3 linked regions of the Nonomuraea sp. NBC_00507 genome follow. Each later gene encodes a partner of the first gene's protein in a complex. Links are inferred from orthologs where the notes say so. Each region holds a gene or a part of one and is shown in the gene's direction. Other genes may lie near its edges.

The links.
Region 2: OHA25_RS46420 (region 1) and rny share a complex: the UniProt entries of both Bacillus subtilis proteins name them as parts of the possible RNA degradosome complex. The link is inferred for Nonomuraea sp. NBC_00507 from one-to-one orthologs.
Region 3: OHA25_RS46420 (region 1) and OHA25_RS53595 share a complex: the UniProt entries of both Bacillus subtilis proteins name them as parts of the possible RNA degradosome complex. The link is inferred for Nonomuraea sp. NBC_00507 from one-to-one orthologs.

The regions. Positions count from the first base shown.
Region 1 is NZ_CP107853.1:9,632,542-9,636,107, forward strand. The notes cover bases 272-3,167. They hold OHA25_RS46420 (6-phosphofructokinase), read left to right. Parts: upstream 272-1,154; coding sequence 1,155-2,180; downstream 2,181-3,167. Other genes in these bases: OHA25_RS46415 (lactonase family protein), read left to right, coding at 272-857; OHA25_RS46425 (MHYT domain-containing protein), read right to left, coding at 2,319-3,059. In the rest of the region: more of OHA25_RS46415, read left to right, coding at 1-271; OHA25_RS46430 (MHYT domain-containing protein), read right to left, coding at 3,198-3,566. UniProt on the Bacillus subtilis protein: Catalyzes the phosphorylation of D-fructose 6-phosphate to fructose 1,6-bisphosphate by ATP, the first committing step of glycolysis.
Region 2 is NZ_CP107853.1:11,154,636-11,158,217, reverse strand. What follows is about bases 460-3,371. They hold rny (ribonuclease Y), read left to right. Parts: upstream 460-1,061; coding sequence 1,062-2,681; downstream 2,682-3,371. Other genes in these bases: OHA25_RS53190 (S9 family peptidase), read right to left, coding at 2,717-3,371; recX (recombination regulator RecX), read left to right, coding at 460-537. In the rest of the region: more of recX, read left to right, coding at 1-459; more of OHA25_RS53190, read right to left, coding at 3,372-3,582. UniProt on the Bacillus subtilis protein: Endoribonuclease that initiates mRNA decay. Initiates the decay of all SAM-dependent riboswitches, such as yitJ riboswitch. Involved in processing of the gapA operon mRNA, it cleaves between cggR and gapA.
Region 3 is NZ_CP107853.1:11,250,809-11,254,489, reverse strand. The notes cover bases 460-3,470. They hold OHA25_RS53595 (polyribonucleotide nucleotidyltransferase), read left to right. Parts: upstream 460-800; coding sequence 801-3,140; downstream 3,141-3,470. Other genes in these bases: OHA25_RS53590 (M16 family metallopeptidase), read left to right, coding at 3,137-3,470; rpsO (30S ribosomal protein S15), read left to right, coding at 460-482. Outside these bases: OHA25_RS53605 (bifunctional riboflavin kinase/FAD synthetase), read left to right, coding at 1-53; more of rpsO, read left to right, coding at 213-459; more of OHA25_RS53590, read left to right, coding at 3,471-3,681. UniProt on the Bacillus subtilis protein: Involved in mRNA degradation. Catalyzes the phosphorolysis of single-stranded polyribonucleotides processively in the 3'- to 5'-direction. Necessary for competence development in Bacillus subtilis.

The DNA.
Region 1 (3,566 bases):
TCAGCCCGGGTCTCACCGAAGTCGCGGCGCCGTCGTTCCTGGCCGCCCACCCCTCGCTGCCGGTGCTGTACGCGGCGAGTGAGCTCGACAGCGGCGTGCTCACCGCCTTCGACGCCCGCGACGGGCTGACACCGCTGGACGAGCGGCCGAGCGAGGGCTCGCTGCCCTGTCACGTGGCCGTCGATCCCACGGGGAGCCTGCTCGCGGCGGCCAACTACGGCGACGGCACGGCGATCATCCAGCGGCTGGACGGGCGGGGCGCGTTCGACGGCGACCCGATCGTGCTGCGCCACAAGGGCTCGGGCCCGGTCGCCGGCCGCCAGGAAGGTCCACACGCCCACCAGGCCGTCTTCCACGACGGCCTGCTGCACGTCTCCGACCTCGGCACGGACGAGATCCGCCGCTACCGCTACGACGGCACGCCGGTGGAGCCGATCGTCCTGCACCCGGGCACCGGCCCGCGGCACTTCGCCTTCGCGGGCTCCCGCCTGTACGTGGCGGGCGAGCTCGACGGCGCCGTCACCCTCATCGACGGCGAGTGGCGCACGGTCGCGCCCGCCTCCCGTCACGAGGGCGAGAACTCCCTGTCCCACCTGCAGCTCGAGGGCGACCTGGTCTATGTGGGCAACCGGGGGCCCAACACGATCTCGGTGCTGCGGGCCGCCGACCTGTCCCTGGTGGCCGAGCTGCCCTCCGGAGGCGACTGGCCCCGGCACTTCGCCATCGACGGCGACCGTCTGTACGTGGCCAATCAGCGCTCGAACGCCGTGACCGTCTTCGCGCTGCGCGACGGCGTCCCGGAGCCGACCGGCGAGGCGTACGAGGTCGAGAGCCCGGCCTGCGTGCTGAGCACGTAGGGGGACACCGCCCTGGCGATCAGGTACGAATCCACCGTCCCCACCGCCACACAACCCAGCCGGACTCGGGGAAATGCTGGGCGAATTCCCTTGGACGCAATATGCCCGTTTTCGGGGACAACGAGCGCGGTGATCCCTATTGTCCCAGCGATGGCCGACACACCCGCGAAATTTCCTCCGTGCGATGTTTGCGTTACGGACCTGGCGTTTGGTCTAGACCACTGGGCGCGCGGACGGGCAGAATGCGAGTCTGAATACTGAGGTTTGGTCCGTGAACCCCATCGGGAGGAACCCGCCATGCGTATTGGAGTGCTCACAGGGGGCGGCGACTGCCCCGGGCTCAACGCCGTGATCAGGGCAGTGGTGCGTAAGGGGGTGAGCGTCTACGGCCACGAGTTCGTCGGCTTCCGCGACGGCTGGCGCGGCCCCCTCGAAGGCGACACGATGCCGCTGGACATCCAGTCCGTGCGCGGCATCCTGCCCCGCGGCGGGACCATCCTGGGCTCCTCCCGGACCAACCCCATCAAGATCGAGGGCGGAGTCGACCGGATCAAGGACAACCTGGCCACCACCGGCGTGGACGCGCTGATCGCCATCGGCGGCGAGGACACCCTCGGCGTCGCCAAGCAGCTCTACGACCGCGGCGTCCACGTCGTGGGCGTGCCCAAGACCATCGACAACGACCTGTCGGGCACCGACTACACCTTCGGCTTCGACACCGCCGTCAACATCGCGACGGAGGCCATCGACCGCCTCCACACCACCGCGGAGTCCCACCACCGCGCCCTCATCTGCGAGGTCATGGGCCGGCACGCGGGCTGGATCGCGCTGCACGCGGGCATGGCGGGCGGCGCCAATGTCATCCTCATCCCGGAGAAGCCGTTCGACATCGACCAGGTCTGCGAATACGTCGAGTCCCGCTTCCGCACCCGCTACTCGCCGATCATCGTGGTCGCCGAGGGCGCGCATCCGATCGAGGGCCAGATGGAGCTGCAGGCCGGCGAGCTCGACGCCTTCGGCCACGTCCGGCTGGGCGGCATCGGCGAGATGCTGGCCAAGGAGATCGAGAAGCGCACCGGCAAGGAGGCGCGCACCACGGTGCTCGGCCACATCCAGCGCGGCGGCACCCCGTCGGCCTACGACCGGGTGCTGGCCACCCGCTTCGGGCTGCAGGCCATCGACGCGGCCCACGAGGGCGACTTCGGCACGATGGTCGCCCTGCGCGGCACCGACATCGTCCGCGTCGGCCTCGACGAGGCCACGGCCGAGCTGAAGACCGTGCCGGTGGAGCGTTATTCCGAGGCCGAGGTCTTCTTCGGTTAGTTGAAAGCGGCTTGCAAGTGGCGCCCGTACCTTTGAGTCAGCGGGGTTTCCGCTACAACCCGCTCAAGGGTACGGCTTGCGCCGCAGCGAGTCGGCGGCCCACCACGCGTCGCAAGCCGTACCCTCTCACCCGGCCGGTCACCGCCGGGGCGTGCCGAAGAGATCGACTTCCGGCGCGCCCTCGTCGCGGTCGCGCAGCCGCTCCCTGAACTCCGCCTCGCTGCGCAGCTCCTTCTCCGAGGGCGACAGGATGACGGTGAGCAGCAGCCCCACGGTGATCACACTGATGCCGACGATCAGCGGCAGCAGGAAGTCGAGGGCTTTCGCGCCGGACAACGGCCCAGCCTCGCCGTGCATCTGCACTGTCATGGAGTACATGCCCGTGTAATGCATGCCGCAGACCGCCACGCCCATGACCAGCGCCGCCGCGCCGATCTTGAGAGCGCCGCTGACCCGCAGCGTGAACCACAGCGCCACCGTCGCCGCCGCGATCGCGATCAGGACCGAGAGCGACACGATGACGGGGTCATAGGTGACGTGGCCGGACATGTTCATGGCGGCCATGCCGAGATAGTGCATGCCGGCCACGCCGCACCCGGTCAGGGTGCCGCCGGCGAGCAGGAACACCAGACGCTCGCCGCCGTACGAGGCGAGAAACAGGCCCATGCCGACGACCACGACCGCGATGAGCGCGGAGGCGGCGGTGAGCAGGACGTCGTAGCGAATGACCGAGCCGCTCACCGAAAAGCCGAGCATCGCGATGAAATGCATGGTCCAGATGCCGGTGCCACCGATCGCGAACGCGGCGCCCACCAGCCAGAACTTGCCCTCGCGCCCGCCCACGAGACGGGCCCGCGAGGTCAGCAGAAGGCCCAGCATCGAACCGATGCTGGACATGATGTACGCGAGCACGGGCGTTAACAGCCCAAAAGTGAAATGGTCGATCGGCGACATACCCCCACCCATCCCCTTACGCACCGATAAGGGAGTATGAGCAGGGTGTCGCCGTCCGCGCAACTACCTTCTGCGTGCCCGCATCGGCGACATTTGCGGCATTTGCTGTATTGGCTGCTGACGGGGTACAGGCGGCGCCGGATAAGTCAGATGTTGCTGCTGGGCGGTGCGTCTGCGCAATTCGAGTTTGGCGACGAGTTCGGCGTCCTCGTGCAGTTCCTCTTCCGACGGGGACAGGATCACCATGAGCAGCATGGTCAGCGTGATCAGGCTGATCACGGTCATGAGCGGGACGAGGAAGTCCAGCGCGTCGGCTCCGGCGACCACACCGGGCGCGGCGTCGACCGTGACGCGCATCGCGTACATGCCGGTGTAGTGCATGCCCGCGACGGCCACGCCCATGACGAGCGCGGCGGCGGTGATCCAGACGGG
Region 2 (3,582 bases), 1.5 Mb from region 1 along the record:
CCTGAGGGACCCGACGCTGATAGCCCTGCCGGAGCCGGACCCGATGCCGACCCGGAGTCGGTGGCCCGGGCCATTTGTCTCCGTCTCCTCACGATGGCCCCCAAGACGCGAGCCCAGCTCGCCGAGGCCCTGCGCAAACGTGATGTCCCGGCGGAGGCGGCCGAAGCGGTGCTCAGCCGGTTCTCCGAGCTGGGCCTGATCAACGACGAGGCGTTCGCGGCGGCCTGGGTCGATTCCCGCCACCATGGCCGCGGCCTGGCCCGACGTGCGCTGGCGGCTGAGTTGCGGCACCGGGGCGTGGACAACGACACGGTGAAGGAAGCCGTGGAGCGCCTGGATCCCGACCAGGAGGCGGAGACGGCCCGTCGGCTGGTGGACCGTAAGCTCGCCGCCACCCGATCCCTGGACCCGCAGACGCGCACCCGCCGTCTCGCGGGCATGCTCGCCCGCAAGGGCTACTCCTCCGGCGTGGCCTACCGCGTCATCCGGGAGGCCCTGGAGGAGGAAGGCATCGATCTCGAAGCTGACTTCCCCTGACCTCTGGCGCTCCGCTCTCTCCCTCCCAGGGCAAAGATCGGGAGTTTGCGTTTCGTTCACCTTTTTCGGCTCTGTCGCAGGGATTGGGCCCCCCGGTGTGGCTGTATCGGACCAGGTCACCCACCATCGCCGTGGTCCCCGGAATGCCTGGTCGTAGGGGGCTGACTGGCTCGGATGGGGGCAATACCGGCATTAATGGGGGAGATTGGGTCGAATGTGGAGCTGCAGGCCTGTAAGACACGCTTGATGGTGCGTTTGCTTGCTCGTGACCAGTTCGACGCATAACCTCGACGGCAGTGAGGGAGTTACTCCGCGCAGCGCGGATTGCCATACCGGTGAACGACGGACGAACGAGCTTGGTTGATCGAGGCGGGCAAGGTGTCGGCTGTCCCAGTCGACGCCCGGTCAGCCTTGGCTTGACATCGATCCCGGCGCCGAACGGGCTCTGCGCGGCGCGCTTGTGACCCCTCCCATGTTTGGTCCGCGTTATGAGGTGTTGACGACGCGAGGAGGGCGGGGCGCACATGGGGCCGCTGGTCGTGGTGCTGATGGTGGCGGTGCTCGTGCTCGCGTTCGGGATGATCGTCGCGCTTCTCGTCGTCATACGCCGCACCTCCGGCAGCGTACCGAAAGCGGGGGCCAAGCCGAGCCCCGAGCAGCTGCAGGCCGTGCACGAGGAGATCGAGCAGGCACGTGAGGAGGCGCGGGAGATCCGCCACAAGGCGGAGACCGACGCCGATGAGATCCTGCGCAGGTCAGAGGCGGCCGCCGAGAGCGCCGCGCAGATGCGCCGCGAGGTCGAGCAGGAGAGCCGGATACTCAAGTCCGAGCTCAAGGAGCTCCGTGCCGACCTCGAACGCCGGGAGGCCAGGCTGGCCGAGCGGGAGCAGCGGCTGGATGAGGAGGCCAGACGGCAGACCGAGCGGGACAGAAAACTGGCCGAGACCGAGATCGAGCTCGCCGACCGGCGCGAGGAGTTGCTCCAGGTCGAGGAGCAGCGCCGGGTCATCTTGGAGCGGGTCGCCGGGCTGACCACCGACCAGGCCAAGTCCGAGCTGGTCAAGGAGATCGAAAACCAGGCCAAGCGTGAGGCCGCGCTGATCGTCAGAGAGATCGAGGGCGACGCCCGCAAGGAGGGCGAGAAGCGGGCGACCAAGATCGTGACGCTGGCCGTGCAGCGGGTCGCGGCGGAGCAGACCGCGGAGTCGGTCGTCAGCGTGCTGCACCTGCCTGGGGACGAGATGAAGGGCCGCATCATCGGCCGCGAGGGCCGCAACATCCGGGCCTTCGAGTCGACCACCGGCGTGAATCTCATCATCGACGACACCCCCGAGGCGGTGTTGTTGTCGTGCTTCGACCCGGTCAGGCGGGAGACGGCGCGGCTCACACTGGAGAAGCTCGTGCTCGACGGCCGCATCCACCCGCAGCGCATCGAGGAGGCCCACGACCGCAGCCGCCAGGAGGTGCAGGACCTGTGCGCGCGGGCCGGTGAGGACGCCCTGGTGGAGCTGGGCATCACCGACATGCATCCGGAGCTGACGCTGCTGCTCGGCCAGCTGAGATACCGCACCTCGTACGGGCAGAACGTGCTCAAGCACCTCATCGAGTCCGCGCACATCGCCGGGATCATGGCCGCCGAGCTGAAGATGAACCAGACGCTGATGAAGCGCTGCGCCCTCCTGCACGACATCGGCAAGGCGCTCACGCACGAGGTCGAGGGCAGCCACGCGCTGATCGGCGCGGAGATCGCCCGCCGCTACGGCGAGGAGGAGGACGTGGTGCACGCCATCGAGGCGCACCACAACGAGGTCGAGGTACGCACCGTCGAAGCGGTGCTCACGCAGGCCGCCGACGCGATCAGCGGCAGCCGGCCCGGCGCCCGCCGCGAGTCCCTGGAGGCGTACGTCAAGCGGCTGGAGCGGTTGGAGGAGATCGCGCAGTCGTACGAGGGCGTGGAGAAGGTGTTCGCCATGCAGGCCGGCCGGGAGATCCGGGTCATGGTCAAGCCGGACGCGATCGACGACATCCAGGCCCAAGTGATCGCCAGGGACGTGGCCAAGCAGGTCGAGGAGGAGCTCACCTACCCCGGGCAGATCCGGATCACGGTCGTACGGGAGTCGCGCGCCACGGAGTTCGCCCGTTGACCATTGAGCCCCTTGAGCATGAGCCCGTTCAGTAATCAGCCCGCTACGGTGAAGATCTGCTGGTAGAAGGCCAGTTCGGCGGCCAGGGCGGCGGTGCGGGTCTCGGTGCGGCGGAAACCGTGTGACTCGCCGTCGAAGGCAAGATACGTGCAGGCGACCCCACGCTCTGACAGCGCGTCCGCGAAGGCCTCGGACTGCTCAGGCGGCACCACGGGATCGTCGAGCCCCTGCATCAACAGCATGGGGCAGGAGACGCCCTCGACGAGGGCGAGCGGCTCGCGAGCGGCGTAGACCTGCGGGTCTTCCGGTCCGACCAGCCACTCCACGTAACGTGAGGCGAAGTCGTGGGTGTGCGCGGCGAGCGGGCCCAGCATGCTGATGCCGTAGTAGGCCACGCCGCCGGCGAACACATCGGACCGGCAGCAGGCGGCCATCACCGTCCAGCCGCCCGCGCTCCCACCGCGTACCGCGATTCTGGCAGGGTCGGCCAGGCCCTCGGCGGCCAGCCATGTGGCGGCGGCGAGCGTGTCCGCGACGTCCAGCAGTCCCCACTGCCCCTTCAGCCGCTCGCGGTAGGCCCTTCCATAGCCCGTCGAGCCGCTGTAGTTGAGGTCGAGCACGCCGATGCCGCGCGAGGTCAGGAACGCCTTCTCCAGGTCGAGCGCGGTGTCGGCGTGTGCGATCGGCCCCCCGTGCACGAAGATCACGTAGGGCGGCGCTCCGCCCTCGGCGGCCGGATCGTGCGGCGGGTAGAGGAAGGCGTGAATGTCCTCGCCCGAGCGCGGCACCCGCACCGCCTGCGGCACGGGCAGGAAGGCCGGTTCCGGCAACCGCTCGATGTTCTGCCGCAGTGCCCGGCTCCGGCCCGAGGGAGTGTCCACGCTGACGACGGTCCGGGGAA
Region 3 (3,681 bases), 1.6 Mb from region 1 along the record:
TGATCGAGCAGATCCATGCCGACGTCGCCGCCACTCGGCGCCTCACAAGCTGAACACCCGAGCACCCGGCCCTAGGTGGTAGTCTTGCATGTCGGCTCTGTAACGGCGGCGCTGCGCGCTGCCCATGACGGCCTTCATGCGGCGACTGTAGGCACGCACGGTCGTTCGCGCATTCGCCACATTAGCGCGTGCCCGTAGATAGAAGGAGAGCCGTGTCCCTCGACACCGCTGCCAAGAAGTCCATCATCGGCGAATACGCCACGACCGAGGGTGACACCGGGTCGCCCGAGGTGCAGATCGCACTGCTGAGCAAGCGCATCAGCGAGCTCACTGAGCACCTGAAGACGCACAAGCACGACCACCACAGCCGTCGTGGCCTGCTTCTGCTCGTCGGTCGCCGGCGCCGCCTGCTGAAGTACCTGCAGAAGGTCGACATCCAGCGCTACCGTTCGCTCATCGAGCGGCTTGGCCTGCGCCGATAACATGGAAGGGAGCGGCACCGCGCCGCTCCCTTCTCCATATGGGTAGAGGCTCATATGAGCGCGGGCGCGTGGCGACGTGAAATGGTCCCACCGCCTGACGTACAACTGAAGATTCCGAGACACACAGCCCCCGCGTCCGCTCAGCACCATGCGACCCGCGACGCCTGCGGGCCGGTCCTCGGTAGTGGCTTCCGGTAGCAGTGACAGCATGTCTGACTGTGACATTCAACCGGGCGCTTCGATCGAAGACCGGCGCTGCACCTAACGAGGGTGCCGGTGAGAAAAGGGCGCGGGAGACCGACCACAAGGAGGTCCCCCGTGGAGGGTGTCCACACTGCTGAAGCCGTCATAGACAACGGCTCATTCGGCACGCGCACGATCCGGTTCGAGACCGGACGGCTCGCCCGCCAGGCGGCGGGTTCCGCCGTCGCCTACCTCGACAACGACACGATGGTGCTCTCGGCGACCACCGCGTCGAAGACTCCGAAGGACCAGTTCGACTTCTTCCCGCTGACGGTGGACGTCGAGGAGCGAATGTACGCCGCCGGGCGCATCCCCGGCTCGTTCTTCCGCCGTGAGGGCCGTCCCTCCGAGGACGCCATCCTCACCTGTCGCCTGATCGACCGGCCGCTGCGCCCGTCGTTCGTCAAGGGCCTGCGCAACGAGATCCAGGTCGTGGCCACCATCATGGCGCTCAACCCCGACCACCTCTACGACGTGGTCGCCATCAACGCCGCGTCCCTGTCGACGCAGCTGGCGGGCCTGCCGTTCTCCGGCCCGATCGGCGGCGTGCGGGTGGCGCTGATCGAGGGCCAGTGGGTGGCGTTCCCGACGCACCACGAGCTGGAGTCGGCCACGTTCGACATGGTCGTGGCGGGCCGGGTGCTCGACGACGGCGATGTCGCGATCATGATGGTCGAGGCCGAGTCCACCAGGGACACGCTCAAGCTGGTCGCCGAGGGCGCCGTCGCGCCCACCGAGGAGACCGTCGCGCAGGGTCTGGAGGCCTCCAAGCCCTTCATCAAGGTCCTGTGCGAGGCGCAGTCGCGCATCGCACAGGTCGCCGCGAAGGAGACGGCCGAATACCCGGTCTTCCTGGAATACCAGGAGGACGCCTACACCGCGGTCGAAGCGGCCATCAAGAACGAGCTGGCCGCCGCGCTGACCATCGCCGGCAAGCAGGAGCGCGAGAACGAGCTGGAGAAGATCAAGGCGCTGGCCGCCGAGAAGATCCTGCCCGACTTCGAGGGACGCGAGAAGGAGATCAGCGCCGCGTTCCGCTCCGTGATGAAGAAGCTCATGCGTGAGCGGGTCATCAAGGAGGGCGTGCGCATCGACGGCCGCGGCACCAAGGACATCCGCGCGCTGTCGGCCGAGGTCCACGTGGTGCCGCGGGTGCACGGCTCGGCGTTGTTCGAGCGTGGCGAGACCCAGATCATGGGCATCACGACGCTCAACATGCTGCGCATGGAGCAGAACATCGACACGCTCAACCCTGAGCGGACCAAGCGTTACATGCACAACTACAACTTCCCGCCCTACTCCACCGGCGAGACCGGCCGGGTGGGCTCGCCCAAGCGGCGCGAGATCGGCCACGGCGCGCTGGCTGAGCGGGCGCTGATCCCGGTGCTGCCCACGCGCGAGGAGTTCCCGTACGCCATCCGCCAGGTCTCCGAGGCGCTCGGCTCCAACGGCTCCACCTCGATGGGCTCGGTGTGCGCGTCCACGATGGCGCTGCTCGACGCCGGTGTGCCGCTCAAGGAGATGGTCGCGGGCATCGCGATGGGCCTGATCGGCGAGGGCGACACGTACGTCACGCTGACCGACATCCTCGGCGCCGAGGACGCCATGGGCGACATGGACTTCAAGGTCGCCGGCACCAAGGACGTCATCACCGCCCTGCAGCTCGACACCAAGCTCGACGGCATCCCGGCCTCCGTGCTGGCCGCCGCGCTCAAGCAGGCCAAGGGCGCCCGCCTGGCGATCCTCGACGTGATGCAGGAGGCGATCGCCTCCCCGGCGGAGATGAACCCGACCGCGCCGCGCATCATCACCATCAAGGTCCCGGTCGACAAGATCGGCGAGGTCATCGGCCCGAAGGGCAAGATGATCAACCAGATCCAGGACGACACGGGCGCCGAGATCACCATCGAGGACGACGGCACGATCTACATCGGCGCCACCGACGGCCCGTCCGCCGAGGCCGCGCGGTCGGCGATCAACGCCATCGCCAACCCGCACATGCCGGAGGTCGGCGAGCGCTACCTGGGCACGGTCGTCAAGATCGCCGCCTTCGGCGCGTTCATCTCGCTCATGCCGGGCAAGGACGGCCTGCTGCACGTCTCGCAGATCCGCAAGCTGCACGGCGGCAAGCGCATCGAGAACGTCGAGGACGTGATGAGCGTCGGCGAGAAGATCCAGGTCGAGATCGCCGAGATCGACGGCCGCGGCAAGCTCTCGCTGGTGCCGGTCGAGGTCATCGAGAAGGAGGCCGCCGAGAAGGAGGCGAAGGCCCCCGCGGGCGATGGCGAGACCACCGAGCCCGAGGAGGCCGCCGCGCCGGCCGAGGACAAGTCCGAGCGGCCCCGCCGCACCCGCACGCGCGTCCGCACCCGCAGTAGCAATGGCGGCGGCGAGGGGGACGACCGCAACACGTGAGTACGACCACGCTGCATCCCGGCAAGGACGGAGCCGGGGTGGTAAGGCGCACCGTCCTTCCGGGTGGGTTGCGCGTGGTGACCGAGACCATGCCGACCGTGCGCAGCGTCGCGGTCGGCATGTGGGTCGGCATCGGCTCGCGTGACGAGGCCCCCGAGCACATGGGGGCCACCCACTTCCTCGAACACCTGCTGTTCAAGGGCACTCCGACCCGCGACGCCATGGAGATCTCCGCCTCCATCGAGGGCATCGGCGGTGAGATCAACGCCTTCACCGCCAAGGAATACACCTGCTACTACGCCCGCGTGCTCGACGAGGACCTGCCGATCGCGGTCGACGTGCTCGCCGACGTGGTGACCAGCTCGCTGGTGACCGACGAGGACGTCGAGTCCGAGCGTGGCGTGATCCTCGAGGAGATCGCCATGCACGACGACGACCCCTCGGACGTAGTGCACGAGCAGTTCGCCGCCGAGCTCTACGGTGACTCGCCGATCGGCCGGCCCATCCTGGGCACGGTCGAGTCGATCAACGCGCTCGGGCG